DNA from 2 places in the Methylosinus sp. LW3 genome. Region 1 is predicted to be linked to the other one. Evidence: predicted binding sites of a transcription regulator. Region 1 holds the regulator's gene; the other holds the start of a gene.
The links. Region 1 encodes LexA, which represses DNA repair genes until DNA is damaged. Its sites were predicted from a motif close to TGTTCNNNNTGTGTTCNG; they were not measured.
Positions count from the first base shown of each region.

Region 2: the regulator LexA is predicted to act here: its motif matches at 2,065-2,082, upstream of METLW3_RS0124570 (ImuA family protein).

Region 1 covers NZ_AZUO01000001.1:1,094,447-1,104,041, forward strand. The annotation lists gene METLW3_RS0105390 (exonuclease SbcCD subunit D C-terminal domain-containing protein) at 1-954, opposite strand, end outside; gene METLW3_RS0105395 (cupin domain-containing protein) at 987-1,439, opposite strand; gene METLW3_RS0105400 (OFA family MFS transporter) at 1,450-3,165, opposite strand; gene METLW3_RS0105405 (hypothetical protein) at 3,264-3,506, shown strand; gene METLW3_RS0105410 (LLM class flavin-dependent oxidoreductase) at 3,576-4,574, shown strand; gene METLW3_RS28115 (hypothetical protein) at 4,860-5,525, shown strand; gene lexA (transcriptional repressor LexA) at 5,666-6,370, shown strand; gene METLW3_RS0105420 (AsmA family protein) at 6,474-8,492, shown strand; gene METLW3_RS26750 (hypothetical protein) at 8,562-8,927, shown strand; gene METLW3_RS0105430 (ABC transporter permease subunit) at 8,949-9,595, opposite strand, start outside.
Region 2 covers NZ_AZUO01000005.1:141,579-148,406, reverse strand. The annotation lists gene METLW3_RS0124575 (DNA polymerase Y family protein) at 1-1,361, opposite strand, end outside; gene METLW3_RS0124570 (ImuA family protein) at 1,276-2,028, opposite strand; gene METLW3_RS0124565 (ATP-dependent helicase) at 2,273-4,336, shown strand; gene METLW3_RS0124560 (IS1182 family transposase) at 4,522-5,961, shown strand; gene METLW3_RS0124555 (phospholipase D-like domain-containing protein) at 6,410-6,828, opposite strand, start outside.

The DNA.
Region 1 (9,595 bases):
GGCGAGCGCGGCGAAAGCGGATTCGACATCGTTCCGCGCCATGCCGCCGCGCGGCGGAATGCGCAGGCAAAGAGTCGGACGCGGCAGCGGGACATGCTCGACCGTCGTCGCCGCGCCCGCGATCGTGACGATCGACACGCCGTGACGATAGTCGATCTCGGTCTTGGACAGCGGAAACAGCGAGCCGGAATAACGGATGCTCTCGCGCCCGATCGCTTGCGGCCGATGCAAATGGCCGAGCGCGACATAGGCGACATCCGGCGGAAACACGTCCGGCGGAACGGCATGCTCGCCGCCGACGAGAATGCGGCGCTCGGCGCCTTCCGATTCCAGGCCGCCGGCGACATGCAAATGGCCGGTGACGATGAGCGGCGCCGCGCCGATGCGCGCCCGCGCCGCGGCGATCAGCTCGCCATAGAGCGTGCGCACGGAGCGCACGACCGGCGAGCCCTCGCTCTCGCCTTCCAGAACCGGCAGATCGGCGGCGCGCGGATAGGGCACGGCGAGAAGATGCGCCTCGATCGCGCCGTCGGCGCCGCGCAGCGGCACGAGATGCACGTCGACGTCGATCTCGCCATTCTTGCGCGCGATCGTGCCGACGCCGGCGACATTGACGAGATCGAACAGAGCGCGCGGCGCTTCTATGCGGCCGGCGGGATCGTGATTGCCGGCGAGAAGGACGATGGTCGCCGCGGGCAGGGCGGCGCGCAGCTCCTTGAGCGTGTCGTAGAGGAGCTTCTGCGCCTCGGCGGAAGGGTTGAGGCTGTCGAAAATGTCGCCGGCGACGATCACCGCATCGACGCGGCGCTCGGCGGCGATGGCGACCAGCGCGCGCAGGACCTTGCGATGCTCCGCCTCGCGCGGCCAGCCTTGCAGCTGCGCGCCGAGATGCCAATCGGCCGTATGGAGGAGGGTGAGCAGCTTCGGCGTCCTTCGTGTCCTTGTGGTTTCGATCTACCACGAAGACACGAAGAGCACGAAGGCGATCAGCGCTGTGGAGCGGGCTTTGGCCACAGGCTGGCGCCGGAAGGGCCGACGCCAGTCTCGAGCAATAGGACCTCACCGTCCTTCGCCCAGCCGAAATGAACCGTCTCCGCCGGCACGACGATGGAATCGCCGGGGCCGAGGAGGCGCAGCGATTTCTCGTCGAGCTCGCCGCCGACGCCGGCGTAGAAGCGCCCGGAGATCACCGTCACCAGGCGCGCATCGGGATGCGTATGCGGCAGCGATTTCGCGCCGGCCGCATATTTCACCGAGAGCGCATAGAGCGCGCCCGGCTGCGTCGCCGTGCCGCTGACCGGCGCGGCGCTGACGCCTGAAAAGATCGGCACGGGCGCATATTTCAATTCGCTCTGCAGCATGGCCGGCGGCGGGCCGTCGGCCAGCGCCGCGCCGGCGAAGAACGCCAGCGCGAAGCCGAGAAGATTGCGCGCGCGCATGAGGCCTCCGTCAGTGGAAGAGGACGAAGGTCTTCTGCAGCGTGATCGACACGCCCCAGGCGAGCGGAATGCCGACGGCGGCCCAGGCGGCGAAGAGCAGAATGCGCGAATTGCCATTCTGCGCGGCGGCGGCGCGGCGCGCCTCGGCCGCAGCGGCTTCCGCAGCCTGTCCTTCCTCGACATAATCCTCGAAATCGGCGTGCGGCTCTCTTTCTTCCTGCGCGATGGCGGCGACGCTGGTCTTTTTTTCCGCGGCGACCTCCTCATCGGTCATGAACAGCTTCTCGGCGACCGGCCGCACCGAGAGATCGCAGATGAGGCCGAGAATGAGCAGGCCGGCGAGAATATACATGGTCTGATTATAGACCGCGTCACGCGCGACGCCGTGGTCGAGCTGATAGTCGCGCAGATAATTGACGAGCACCGGACCGAGCACGCCCGCCGTCGACCAGGCGGTGAGCAGACGGCCGTGAATCGCGCCCACATAATGCGTGCCGAAAATATCGGCGAGATAGGCGGGAATAGTGGCGAAGCCGCCGCCATACATGGACAGGATCACGCAGAAGAACAGCACGAAGAGCACGATATTGCCCTGCTGCGCGGCCCAGGGCGCGGCCGAATAGAGAATAATGCCGAGGATGAAGAAGACGGCGTAGGTGGTCTTGCGGCCGAGCTTGTCGGACCATGTCGCCCAGGCGAGGCGGCCGCCGATGTTGCAGAGGCTAAGCAGGCCGGTGAAGCCTGCGGCGATGGCGGCGATCTTCGCCTTTTGCGCCGCGTCGAGCTCGGAAAAGCCGATGTCGAGGCCGATGAGCTTGCCGCCGAACACTTCCTGCAGCATGGGCGAGGCCATGCCGAGCACGCCGATGCCGGCGCTGACATTGAGCATCAGCACCGCCCACAGCAGCCAGAATTGCGGAGTCTTCCAGGCGACGTTCAGATGTACGTGGCGGCTCGTCACCATCTTGTTGGCGGCCGTCGTGGACGGCGCCCAGCCCTCCGGCTTCCAGCCGTCGCGCGGCACGCGATAGCCGAGCGAGCCGCCGACCATGAAGACGAAATAGATCGCCGCCATGGTGACGAAGGTCTGCCACACGCCGACGGAGCCCGGAGCGGCGTAATAGGACATCAGCTTGTCGGCCAGCGGCGCGCCGATCATCGCGCCGCCGCCGAAGCCCATGATCGCCATGCCGGTCGCCATGCCGCGCCGGTCCGGGAACCATTTGATGAGCGTCGAGACAGGCGAAATATAGCCGAGCCCGAGGCCGATGCCGCCGATGACGCCGGAGCCGAGCCACAGCATCCAGATCTGATGCAGATAGACGCCGGCCGCCGAGATCAGCAGGCCGCCGCACCAGCATACCGACGCCGCCAGGCCCGCCTTGCGCGGACCGGCGGTCTCCAGCCAATGGCCGAACACCGCCGCCGAGGAGCCGAGAAAGACGAAGAACAGCGTGAAGGTCCAGCCGAGCATGCTGATCTTCCAATCGCAGCTCGTGGCGAAGACGCTGGCGAAAAAGCCCATATCCGCGGGGCAGGCCTTCGGCTCGGCGCCGCCGATGACGCGCGACAGCGGCAGCCAGAACACGCTGAATCCATAGGCCATGCCGATGCACAAATGCACGGCGAGAGCCGCCGGCGGCACCAGCCAACGATTGAAGCCGGGCGCTGCGATGGAGCGCTCCCGGCTGAAAAATTGCCGGGATGGCATAGCGGCTACCGACATGAAATCCTCCGAAAATCGAGCCGCGCTTCCTCTGCGGCGTCGTGAGCGGTCCCCCGAACGCCGCCCCCGCGGCGCCCGCTTTTTCGCGATGAGCGCCCTTGCGGCGCGTGCTGGTTTTCGACAATGCCGAGCGTTGCGACTTTTTCAACTCTTTCTATCGGAAAATCGTCACAGCGCCGATGATCGATCAATATGTTTTTCTCGTCGCTTTATTTGATTTCTCTATTATGACGCCCATCCGCCGGATTGGACGAGGGCTTTCTATCGGCCGACCGAAATTCGCGCGCGACGCCAATGTTTTTGCGCTTGCGGGCGGCCTTCGGCGTCCATATCCTGTATGACAATATGTAACTGCCGTATATAGCCAAGGCGCGCATGGGATCGGCGGCGCGCATCTCGAGGCCCTCGCCATGCGGTTCGGCGTCTTCACCACTTACGAAAACCCGCAGCAGGATTTCGCGCGCTGCTTCGAGACGCAGACGCGCCTGGTGCGCCACGCCGAGGCGCTCGGCTTCGAGGAGGCCTGGGTCGCCGAGCATCATTTCGAGCCGGACGCCGCCTGTCCCTCCATTCTCACGCTTCTCTCCTATCTCGCCGGCGTGACGAGCACGATACGGCTCGGCTCGGCGGCGGTGCTGCTCGCTTTCCGAAATCCGATTCAGGTGGCGGAGGATGTCGCCACCATCGATCTGCTCTCCAAGGGGCGGTTCGATTTCGGCGTGGCGCGCGGCGGGCCTTTCGAATTGCAGAACCGCCATTTCGGGGCCGGCAAGGATTCGACGCGGGAGATGACTCTGGAGGCGCTCGGCCTCGTCAACCGCCTGCTCTATGAAGACAAAGTGACGTTCACCGGCGCGCATTACGAGGCCAATGGCCTCAGCCTCACGCCGCGCCCGCTGCAAAAGCCCATCCCCACCTATCTCGCCACCACCACGCCGGGGGCGATTCGCTACGCCGCGCGCAATGGCCATGGCGTGATGGCCGGCCCGCCTTTCCCCATAGAACAGATCAAGGAGACCTTGCGCATCTATCGCGAGGCCGCGGGACCGGAGGGCGATCCGCGCTTCACCATGGCGCGCTTCTATTTCGCCGCGCCGCGCCGCGAGCAGGCGCTGGCCGAGGCTGTTCCCTTCCTCTCCCGCTTCGCCGAGCGCATGCGCGGCAATTTCGCCCGCCAGGACGGCGCGGCGCCGGCCTCGCTGACCGAGGAAGGGCTGCTGCAACGCTCGCTGATCGGCGATTTCGACGAAGTGGCGGAGAAGATCGCCGCCTATCGCGAGGAGACCGACGCGCGGGCGATATTGCTGAAGCCGATCTCACGGGATGCGGAGAAGAACTTGCGCTCGCTAGAGGATTTCGCGCGGCATGTGCGGCCGATGCTGGGGGTGGAGGCGGCGGCGGCGCAGTAGAGGGGCGGAACCGTAGGATCGTAGCCTGTGTGAGCGACTCTTCGAATCAAGCAAGAACTCTGCTATTCTTAGCGAATGGAAACTAGAGAATCTGAGCCCGCAACGGCGTCACATCAACGGATAGTTGATGTTATAATAAATGCCGGTTCGCAAATTTGGCCCTTTGCAACCTCGTTGCCGGCCCTCGTTTCCGCCTACTGGGAAGGGTTGCCTATCGCGGCGACCGTCGTTCTCCTAGCCGCTGCCGTGGCATCCGGGTATCTAGTTTTTCTTGCTCGAAATGACATGAAGGGGCGTCTGATATGGTTCGTGGCTGGCGCCGTCTTTTCCGCAATAATTCTTGGCATTTTTCAGCTAAATAAAGATAGGTTTTTCTTATCGAATATTGACCGAGAAGTTTTTGACACGGCTAAAGAGTTTGGGGGAAAATTATCGGTTGAGCATTGGGCTGTTCAGAAGAGTGATGTGGCGTCGCAGACCCATTTTGACAGTGGGGCTACTATTTTATTTTTTAGCTCACGATCTGATCTTTATGTATTGTTATCAACAAACGAGGCTTTTATGTTCCCGCCAGCAGAAGTTGTAGTCGAGAAAGAGTGGTTCGATGAGGCGTATGTGAGACAACAACTAGGGGTCCCGCCAAACAAAGTTTCTCCTCGCGGAGGGGTAGCAAAATACTGGCATGAAATTAACAAGCGTGTGCCTGGAGGCGTGCAATTGGGTTGGCCTGATTGGTTTTGTGATACCGACAAGTTTAGCGTCATCTCAAAGGGGTATGAAAACGGGGTGATTGCGGGGCCATTCCGTTCTTCGGGACGGGACAATGTTAATGACCGAGGGCAGTGGTTTGTCATTAACAGTCGGGATAAATCGCTTGAATGGCGTTCTCAGCGAGCCCGAATAGATTTGGATCACGATGTTTCTGACTGGAAATGCATTCATGCTCCCTGACCAAGGACCGCCGAAGAGTCTCCCTTGCGGAACGCACCGAGAACGCCTATCCTCCCGTTCATGATTTGTTTATGAACCCGCGCCATCATGGCTAGGTTCGGACGTGGCGCGACGCGGGCGGGCGGCGCCGGGGGGCTTCCATGCTGACCAAGAAACAGAGCGATCTGCTGCGCTTCATCCATGAGCGCCTGAAGGAGACCGGCGTGCCGCCCTCCTTCGACGAGATGAAGGACGCGCTCGATCTGCGCTCCAAATCCGGCATTCACAGGCTCATTCTCGCGCTCGAGGAGCGCGGCTTCATCCGCCGTCTGCCCAATCGCGCCCGCGCGCTCGAGGTGCTGCGCCTGCCCGAATCGGCGACGCCCCGCGTCGCCGCGCGCGGCGGCAAATTCTCGCCCTCGGTCATAGAGGGCGCGCTCGGCCGCGTGCGGCCCGTTCCGGCCGGCGAGCCCGAGTCCGATCAGCAGGTGGCGATTCCGGTCATGGGCCGCATCGCCGCCGGCACGCCCATCTCCGCGCTGCAGAATCGCAGCCACACCATCAGCCTGCCGCCGGATATGCTCGGCGGCGGCGAGCATTTCGCGCTCGAGGTGCGTGGCGATTCGATGATCGAGGCCGGCATTCTCGACGGCGACGTCGTCGTGGTGCGCAAGCAGGACAGCGCCGACACCGGCGATATCGTCGTCGCCCTCATCGACGACGAGGAGGCGACATTGAAGCGCCTGCGCAAGCGTGGCGCGTCAATAGCGCTCGAGGCCGCCAATCCGGCCTATGAGACGCGCATTTTCGGGCCGGATCGCGTCCGCATCCAAGGCCGTCTGGTCAGCCTTCTGCGCAAATACTGAGGGCCTCGCGCCGCCACGATCTCGCCGCCCTTTGCCGCCATGGTCCGGCCTCGCGCGCTTTTGGCGCGCGGGCCTTTTCGCGTAGCGGCAGAGCGATAAAGGCATGTTGTTCTCGTCTCGCGCCCTCGCCGAGGGCGCGCGCTGCATCGCCAGCGGCCCGCGGCCGCCCGCTTTTTTCTACATGGACGATGGAATGTCGCACTCGACCGGCCCGATGCGCGAAATCGAAGGATCCAAGCCCTTGGGCCAAAGCCGCCGCCTGCCTTTCCCGCGCCTCTCGCGCCGCTGGCTGATCGCTCTCGGCGCCGTCGCCGCAGTGGCGCTCGGCGCGGCGCTCGCGCCTTGGACCTTCTCGACCAATGCGCTGCTCGAGGAGATTTCGGGCCAGCTCAACGCCTCATCCGGCCTGTTCATCGCCGCCAAAGGCCGCTCGACCTTCTCGCTGCTGCCGCGCCCGCACATCACCATAGACAGCATCGCCTTCGCCGATCCCACCGCCGCGCTGACCATCGAGGCGGAGAGGCTGCACGGCAATGTGCTGCTGCTGCCGCTGCTGGCCGGCCGTTTGGAAATCGCCGATATCGAGCTCATCCGCCCCGCCATAGAGGTCGATCTCGATCGCAAGCCGATGAGCACGTCCGGCGCAGCTGTGCGCGCCGCGGCGGCGCGGCCCTCGACGCCGGCGGCCGAGAAGGCCGATCGCGCCCGGCTCGGCGGCGTCTCCATCGTCTCCGGCGTCGCAAGGCTCAAATATTCGGGCGGCGAGGAAACGCTGCAGGACATTGACGCGACGCTCGATTGGCGCACCGTCGGCTCGCCGGCGACGCTCGACGCCGCTTTCTCCTGGGGCGGCGAGCGGCCGCGCGCCATGCTCTGGGTGCTGAAGCCCGGCGCGCTGCTGCGCGGCGAGCAGACGCCGGTCACTGTGCGGCTCGATTCGGACAGCGTGCGGCTGGAGGCGGAAGGCTTCGGCCAGATCGGCGCCAAGCCGCGCTATATGGGGCGGCTCAACGCCTCTTCGCCCTCGCTGCGCCATGCGCTCGGCCTCGCCAAGGTGAGCGCGCCGCTGCCCGGCGCCTTCGAGAATGTGCAGCTCTCCGCCAAGGCCAGCGTCGGCCTGCGCGATTTTCAGCTGACCGATGTGAAGCTCTCGGCCGACGACAATGAGTTCGAGGGCACATTCGCGCTGCGGCACGAGGGCGAAAAGCCCATCGTCCATGCGACTCTCGCCAGCAATTTCGTGTCGCTGAAGCCGATGATCGCCGATCTGCCGCCGCTCTCCGGCGCCGACGGCCAATGGAGCCGCGACGCTTTCGTCCTGCCGAATATTCAGGACGCCGATGTCGATCTGCGCCTTTCGGCGACGCGCGCCCGCATATTGCGGCTGAATCTCGAGGACGCCGCTCTATCGCTGCTGCTGCGCGGCGGAAGGCTCGAGCTCTCGCTCGCCGAGGCGCAGGCCTATAAGGGGACGGTGAAGGGCCGCGCCACTTTCGCCGCCAATGCGGCGGGCGCGCTGGAGTTTCACGGCAATGCGCAGCTGACCGGGGTCGACGCCGGCGCGCTCGCCTGGGACCTCGCCGCACGGCCCGATCTCGGCGGCGCGCTGGACGCCAATTTCACGCTCGACGCCACTGGCGACAGCGTCGCGCAGATCACGCGCGATCTCGACGGCCGCGCCAGCCTCACGCTGAGCGAGGGCGAGGTCGGCGGCATAGATCTCGAGCGCGCGCTGCGCCGCGTCGACAAGCGGCCTTTGTCGAGCGCGATGGATATTCGCTCCGGCCATTCGCTGGTGGATCGCGCCAGCGCGACCATCAAGATCGTCAAAGGAACCGCGAATATAGAGGACGGCCAGGCGCATGGGCCGGGCTTCGCGCTGGCCTTCGCCGGCCAGACGCGCATTCCCGAGCGCAGCCTCGCGATGAAGGCGCAGGCCAATGAGGCCGACGCCGCCGGCAAGCCGCGCGAGAAGGGCGTGCAGATCGGCTTCGATCTCTCCGGCGCCTGGGACGATCCCGTCTTCGCGCCGGACGCCGCCGCGCTGATCAAGCGCTCGGGCGCGGCCGCGCCGCTGCTGCCGCGCGTCGAGCCGGAGGCGGGCGCGGCGAAGGAGCGGTGAGAGCTTCCCGCTGTTTTTCTCGTTCACTCGCGCGAGCGTCACGAGACCGCAGCGAGCTCGGGGGCGGCAATGATGGGTCGTGAGGAGCTTTTGGGCGCATTGGTTGCCGCCTCTGGTGGCGTGCAGGCTGCATACGAGGAAATCCTCGACGCGTGGGGGTCGGAAGAGCCGCCTGTCACGACGCTCCTCGCCGCCCTAGGCTATCGGATCGCCGAGGACTTCGATAGCACGGACGTCGACGCCAACCGCCGCCTGTTCTCGTTGATCGAGCAGGCTATGGAGAGTGGCGATAACGGATTGAGGACCGTTGTCGCTACAGGCCTGATCGAAGCTTTGGCGGTTCGGGCTGTCCAAACTGAGGGCCTGTGGAAGCGGATGGCGCCACTTCTCGGCCCGCGATCTCTGTATCACGCAGAGGCTTGGTTGTCCGAGTGACGTAGAGCGCAGAGAGCCCGGCTAGCCCGCCCCGCCGCCCTTGGCGCGCCCGCGCGTGAGCAGCGCCGAGAGGCCGAGCGCGATGGCGACGAAGCCGAGCAGCAGCGTCGAAATGGCGTTGACCTCAGGCGACACGCCGAGCCGCACTTGCGAATAGATGCGCATCGGCAAGGTGGTGGCGCCGGGGCCGGTGGTGAAGCTCGCGATCACGAGATCGTCGAGCGAGATGATGAAGGCGAGGAGATAGGCGCTGACGACGGAGGGCGCGATCAGCGGCAGGGTGACGAGCGCGAAGGCGCGGACCGGCGTCGCGCCGAGATCCATCGCCGCTTCCTCGAGCGTGCGGTCGCAGCCTTTCAGCGCGGCGTGGATCATCACAGTGGCGAAGCACATTGTGAAGGAGGCGTGCGCCAGCACGAGGGTGAGAAAGCCGCGCTCGACGCCGAAAGCGACGAAGACCAGCAGCAGGCCGAGGCCGAGCACCACTTCCGGCATCACCAGCGGCGCATAGATGGAGCCCGCGAAGAGCGTGCGCGAGCGGAAGCCGCCGAAACGCGCCAGCGCCAGCGCCGCCAGCAATCCGTTGAGCGTCGCGATGAGCGCGGAGAGCGCCGCGGCGGAGAGGCTGATCTGCGCCGCGCGCAACAATTGCTCGTCATGGAGGAGGG
Region 2 (6,828 bases), on a different contig from region 1:
ATGCGCTCGGGTCCGTCGGCCCGGCGGACGCGCCGCCGGACGCCGCGCCAGGTGAAGGCGACCGGCGGATGATCCGGCAGAGCGGCCAACGTCTCGATCGGTTCGGGTGATGGCAACAGCCGCGACGGCCGAGGCCAGCGCCCCTGCCATGTCTCGCCGGTGTCCGGCGCCATGGGCGGAATTCGGAGCACCGACCGCTCGGGCGTCTCGGTGGCGACCGGCGCAGCCCGGTAGAGGCGCTGCTCACCGACCCGATTGACGAGTGTGTCGACGAGATCGGAGACGTCCGGCGTTCCGTCATCGACCATCGTGGTCAGGGTCTGCTTTTCTGCGAGCGGCTCGGCCAGTGTCGCGGCGAGGCTGAGGGTTTCGATGCCGAATCCGGGCTCGATCGTCTCGATCTTGTCGGTCAGCAGCCGCGTGAGGCGCTTCACGTCGCGCACCGGCATGGCGACCCCGACACGGACCGCCTGCAGGCGATCGTCGACGCGGTGACAAATGAGGTCGAGGCGCTTGGCCCCCAGTCCCTCGGCCTCCAGTCCGGCGCAGAGCTGGACGACCAGCTCGCCGATATGGCGGGCGATGGTCTCGGCCGCGCCGATGGGCTCCGCGAAATTGCGCTTCACCTCGATCAGCTCGTCGGGTCGGATCGGGGCGATCGGCTCGCCGAGAATTCCCAGGGCCTGATCGATGCGGCGACCGAGCTGCGGCCCGAAGCGCAGAGTGAGTGGCGCGCGCGGCTGTGCGAGGAGATCGCCGATCCGTTCGAAGCCGAGAACATGGAGCGCCGCGACCATGTCGGCAGGCAGGCGAAGCGCGGCGAGAGGTAGGCCCGTCAGCACGGAGCCGCCATGGCCGCGCGGCGCGATCAGCAAAGGCCGCGCGGCATAGCGAGCCAAAGCGTGCGCCGCTCCCCAGCTGTCGGCGATCGCCGCGCGCGCGCGCACGCCGGACGATGAAAGCCTGTCGATCAGGCTGGCCAGCATGGCCGCTTCGCCGCCATGAAGATGATCGGCGCCGGTAGAGTCGATCACTACGCCGTCTGGTGGGTCGGCCGCGACGATCGGCGCATAGCGTCGGAGCGCCCATAGGGCGAGACGGTCGAGGCCCTGGGCGTCGGCCGCGGCGTCGTGATCTCGAACGACGAGACCCTGCACGAGAATCCGCGCTTTGGCGGCTGGCATTCCGACGCGCGCGCCCGCAGCCATGGCCGCCGCGTCCGCGGCCCGCACCACCTGTCTCCTCCCGTCGTGACCGATCAGGACGAGCGGCGTCTCAGCCGGCGGCTCCGCGTCGCCAGCCTGCCGTCGAAGCCGGTCCGTGGGCCAGCTCGGCAGGAACAGCGAGACGACCCGAGCCATCACACGCCTCCACCTCGAAATCCGCGCTTTCACCGGCGCGGACGCGGATCAGTTCCAGGAGCCAACGGTGGCGGCCGACGCCGGGGACCGGCAGAGCCGCCGAGGGCATGACCGAGACGCGCCATCTGGTCGCCGCGGCAGTCGGCTGACCGAAGTCGACGGCTTCGGATTGCCGGCGCCAGCGCCGCAACGCGAGACCGATCGAGCCGCTTCCCTCGGCGCAGAGCTGGAGACGCCGGGACGCGGTCATGTCGAGACGCGCGACTTCTCCGACGACCGCGCCGAGACCGCCGTGCCGCAAGCCTTCCTCGACACATGCGAGCACTGTCTTGTCGTTGCCGGCCTCGACATAGATCACGCGATCAGGCGCCAAGCCCGCCTGCGCCAGCGCCGGGGCGAAGAGGTCGGATCGCGTGATGACCCAGAGGATCTTGCCTTTCGTGCGGGTCGCGATCCCCGCGGCGAACAACGCCGCGGCCGCGCCGTCCACGGCGCCATTGCCGCCGCCAGCAATCTCATGGAGCGCGCCGAGGGGGAGACCACCGCCCGGAAGACGCGCGTCGATGTCCGCGATTCCGAACGGAAGGACCGATTTGACGCGCCGCGCTCGGCCTTCGATCTTCTCGATCTGCGCGCGCAACGACTCTATGGCGGGCTGGTGCCGCAAGCGCCTTCTCGACCTCTGGGTGTGGGCTCAATGTCATGTTCCCTAAATGTTCTTCTCTTCGAGGTCGGGAGTCAAGAGGACGCGCTTGCGGATATTTCTCCGCGCGGAAGGCCGCGAGAACGCTTCGTGGCGCCTCACGGAAATTCGAGGGGCCGCAGCTTCGATTTTCGAGATACGCCGCCATTGCGAACAAAACAAGAATTATGGTTCAGTCCGCGGACCCGCTCACCGTGCCGATTCGCCCATGACCGCCGTCGCCTATCTCGAAAAGCTCAACGCCGAACAACGCCGCGCCGTCGAGCACGGGCTCCACGACGGCCTGTCGGCCTCCGTTGGCGGCCCGCTGCTCATCATCGCTGGCGCGGGCTCCGGCAAGACGAACACGCTCGCCCATCGGGTCGCGCATCTCATCGTCCGGGGCGCCGATCCGCAGCGGATGCTGCTGATGACCTTCTCCCGCCGCGCCGCCGCCGAGATGACGCGGCGGGTCGAACGCATTTGCGCCGAGGCGCTGGGCGCCACAGGCGGCGGCGATGTCCTCGTCTGGGCCGGCACGTTTCACGCGATCGGCGCGAGGCTGCTGCGCGAATATGCCGGCGCCATCGGGCTCGATCCCGCCTTCACCATTCATGATCGCGAAGATTCCGCCGATCTGATGAATCTCCTCCGCCACGAGCTCGGATTCTCGAAGACCGAGAGCCGCTTCCCTGCCAAAGGCACATGCCTTTCGATCTACTCCCGCGCCGTGAACGCCGAAATCCCGCTCGAGCAGGCGCTGCTCGGCGCCTTCCCTTGGTGCGCCCGCTGGCATGACGAGCTGCGCCGATTGTTCACCGCCTATGTCGAGGCGAAGCAGGTGCAGAATGTGCTCGATTACGACGATCTCCTGCTCTACTGGGCGCAGATGATGCAGGACGAAGCGCTCGCCGAGGAGATCGGCGGCCGCTTCGATCACATTCTCGTCGACGAATATCAGGACACCAATCGCCTCCAGGCCTCCATCCTGCTCGCCTTGAAGCCGAAGGGCCTGGGGCTCACCGTCGTCGGCGACGATGCGCAATCCATCTATTCCTTCCGCGCCGCCACTGTGCGCAACATTCTGGAGTTTCCGAAGAGCTTCGCGCCGCCGGCGGAAATCGTCACGCTCGACCGCAATTATCGCTCGACCGAGCCGATCCTCGCCGCGGCCAACGCAGTGATCTCGCTCGCCGCCGAGCGCTACGCCAAGAACCTCTGGACAGAGCGCCGCTCCTCGGAGCGCCCGCAGCTCGTCACCGTGCGCGATGAGAGCGATCAGGCGCGTTTCATCGCCGAGCGCGTGCTGGAGTCGCGCGAAGCCGGCATGACGCTGAAGCAGCAGGCGGCGCTGTTCCGCGCCTCGCATCACAGCGCCATGTTGGAGCTGGAGCTCGCGCGCCGCAACATTCCCTTCGTGAAATTCGGCGGGTTGAAGTTCCTCGACAGCGCCCATGTGAAGGATCTTCTTGCTCTGCTGCGCTTCGCGCAGAACCCGCGCGATCGCGTTGCCGGCTTTCGCATTCTGCAAGTCCTGCCCGGCGTCGGCCCTTCCTCCGCGCAGAAGATTCTCGACTTCCTCATCGAGCGCCCGGACCCGCTCGCCAGCCTCGCCGAGGCGCCGCCGCCGCCGCGCGCTGGCGAGGAATGGCGCGGCCTCGTCGCGACGCTGCAAATGCTGCATGCGAGAGAGGGCTGGCCGGCGGAAATGGAAGCCGCGCGCCGTTGGTATGAGCCGCATCTCGAGCGCCTGCACGAGGACGCGCCGAGCCGCCTCGCCGATCTCGTGCAGCTCGAGCAGATCGCCGCCTGCTATCCCTCGCGCGAGCGCTTCCTCACCGAGCTGACGCTCGACCCGCCGGACGCGACCAGCGACGAGGCCGGCCCGCCTCTGCGCGACGAGGATTATCTCATCCTCTCGACGATCCATTCCGCCAAAGGGCAGGAGTGGAAGTCGGTCTTCGTGCTGAACGCCGTCGACGGCTGCATCCCCTCCGATCTCGCGACGGGAACGGCGGCGGAGATAGAGGAGGAACGCCGGCTGCTCTACGTCGCGATGACGCGCGCGAAGGACAGTCTGCGCCTGGTGACGCCGCAGCGATTTTTCGTCCATGGTCAGCCGGCCCAGGGCGACCGGCATGTCTATGCCGCGCGCACGCGCTTCATTCCCGCGGAGATGCTGCGGCATTTCGACTGCGTGAGCTGGCCGGCCGCGGCAGCGGTGGGCGAGCGTCTCGTCGGGGGTGGGCTGCGGGTCGATGTGCGGGCGAAGATGCGGGGGATGTGGGGATGAACGATGAAACGACGAAGCCGAAGGTGAAACGCGTGGTCTATGCCGCGCGCCACCCCACTCCTGAATGAAGCTCGGTTCAGGGAATGACATAGCCCGAAGGGAGCCAGAATACGTCTGTCTTTGACCCTGGCTGTGTGAAAACGTCGTTGATGCTATGATTTTCTAGTGATTTGCCGGGGGGTCTCATGAAGCGCTTTGTCGAAGGGGCGGATCGTGGGCAGGGCGCGCTTTTTCCGGAATGCCTCGATGATTGGATCGGCGAGGACAATCCCGTTCGTGTGATCGACGTTTTCGTCGACGAGCTCAATCTGGGTGCGCTCGGGTTCGGCGGGGTCGATCCCAAGGCGACGGGCCGGCCTTCCTATCATTCCTCCTGCCTGCTGAAGCTCTACATTTACGGCTACCTCAACCGGGTTCAATCGAGCCGCCGGCTGGAACGCGAGGCCGGACGCAACGTCGAGGTGATGTGGCTGACGCGGCGTCTGGCTCCTGATCACAAGACGATTGCCGATTTCCGCAAGAACAACGGTCTCGCCATCCGCCAGGTTTGCGCCCGCTTCGTCGCGCTGTGCCGCACGATGGGCCTGCTCACACAAGCCAGCATCGCGATCGATGGCAGCAAGTTCAAGGCCGTCAACAACCGGGACAAGAACTTTACGCGCGCCAAGATGGAGCGGCGCATGGCGCAGATCGAAGAGAGCGTCGCGCGCTATTTGCAGCAACTCGACAGCGCCGACCGACAGGAGCCGTCAGAGGCGCTGAAGATCAAAGCAGGCCGCCTCAAAGAGAAGATCGCGAAGCTGAAGGGCGAGATGCAGCGTCTCGAGGCGCTGGAGACGCAAATGCTCGATGCGCCGGACCAGCAGATTTCGTTGACGGATCCCGACGCCCGCTCGATGGCGACAAGCGGCCGCGGCTCCGGAGTAGTCGGTTACAATGTGCAAACGGCGGTCGACACGAGGCATCATTTGATCGTCACCCATGAGGTGACCAATGTCGGCACGGATCGATCTCAGCTCGCCAACATGGCCAAGCAAGCAAAGGCGACGCTGGAGACGGAGAGCCTCGACGTCGTCGCTGACCGCGGCTACTTCAACAGCGCGGAGATTTTGGCGTGCGCGCAGGCGGGCGTCACAGTCACCCTGCCCAAGCCGATGACCTCCGGGGCAAAGTCCGAAGGACGCTTCGGCAAGCAGGACTTTCGCTACGACGCGGAGCAAGACGTTTATATTTGCCCCGCTGGCGAACGCCTGATCTATCGGTTCACGCGCGAGGAAAACGGGCTCAATCTGCGCCGTTATTGGACCAGCGCCTGCGGCGCTTGCGCGATCAAGTCTCAGTGCACGCCGAGCGTGCAGCGGCGCGTCACCCGCTGGGAGCACGAGCATCTTCTCGAAGCTGTGCAACGCCGACTTGATGCAGACCCCGGGAAAATGCGCGTGCGACGCGAGACGGTCGAGCACCCCTTCGGCACGATCAAGGCGCGGATGGGGGCAACCCACTTCCTGATGAAAACTATGCCGAGCGTCGCCACGGAGATGGCGCTGCACGTGCTCGCCTACAATTTCACACGAGTCCTGAACATCATCGGCGTCAGGCCGCTGATGGCGGCGATACAGGGATAATCGCGGCCTTATGATCCTCGCTCCCGCCCCCTGAGCCTCCACAGAGCGGTTCATAGAAGCGGCTGACGCGCCGTCGGCCCGAAAAATAGCGAAAACTCGCCAAAGCGCAGGCGCCGGAGCGCGCTGCCATGGTATGGCGTTGTCCTGAATGGCGCGGCGCCGTTTTCACACAACCAAGACCCAAAGCCGTCATTCCCCGAGTGGGTCACCGTCTCGCCGGGGGTGGAGAGGAAAAGTTCAGTTCAATCATGGCAGCACAGGTCGAATTCTCGAAACTCACGAATTGCGACAAATCGCCGTCGATTTCAAATAAATCATGCACAGCAGTTTTTGGGCTAAATCGGCGGGGTTTTGAAAGGCGCTGCGGCAGCCGCTCGGTTTCCCTACGCCCAGTGGAGCGCCACTGGCGCCGACCTCGGGGGGGAGGCCTGCTGAACGCGCCGGTGTGCTAGCCGGTACTTACGACAACCGTCGCGGCCTCAAACCTTTCCAAAAGGATACGTCCAACCCCCGGCGACCGTATGCAGATGCCGATTTCCTGGCGCGGATTGTCGTCAGTCGCATCGGCAGAAAGCCAGTTTTGGCTTGTGATGACGGCAACATCGTCATCCCAGCTGAGGAACTTCGCGTGCAGCCGAGGCCGACAAACTGGCCGGATTCGAACCCCGACCTTGGCGGCCTCACTCGTCAGCCTGGCGATGTCGGTAGCCGTAATCGCGCCGCTGTCTTCTCCGTAGAAAAGTCTCACATCCAGATCGCGCGCTCGCTTCGATGCCGCAAAGACGGGCGCAAGGATCAAATTGTTCGCCGCTCCAGCGAATCTGTGACTGGCAATGACCAACGTCCGGTCTGCGGTATCCCTAGCCT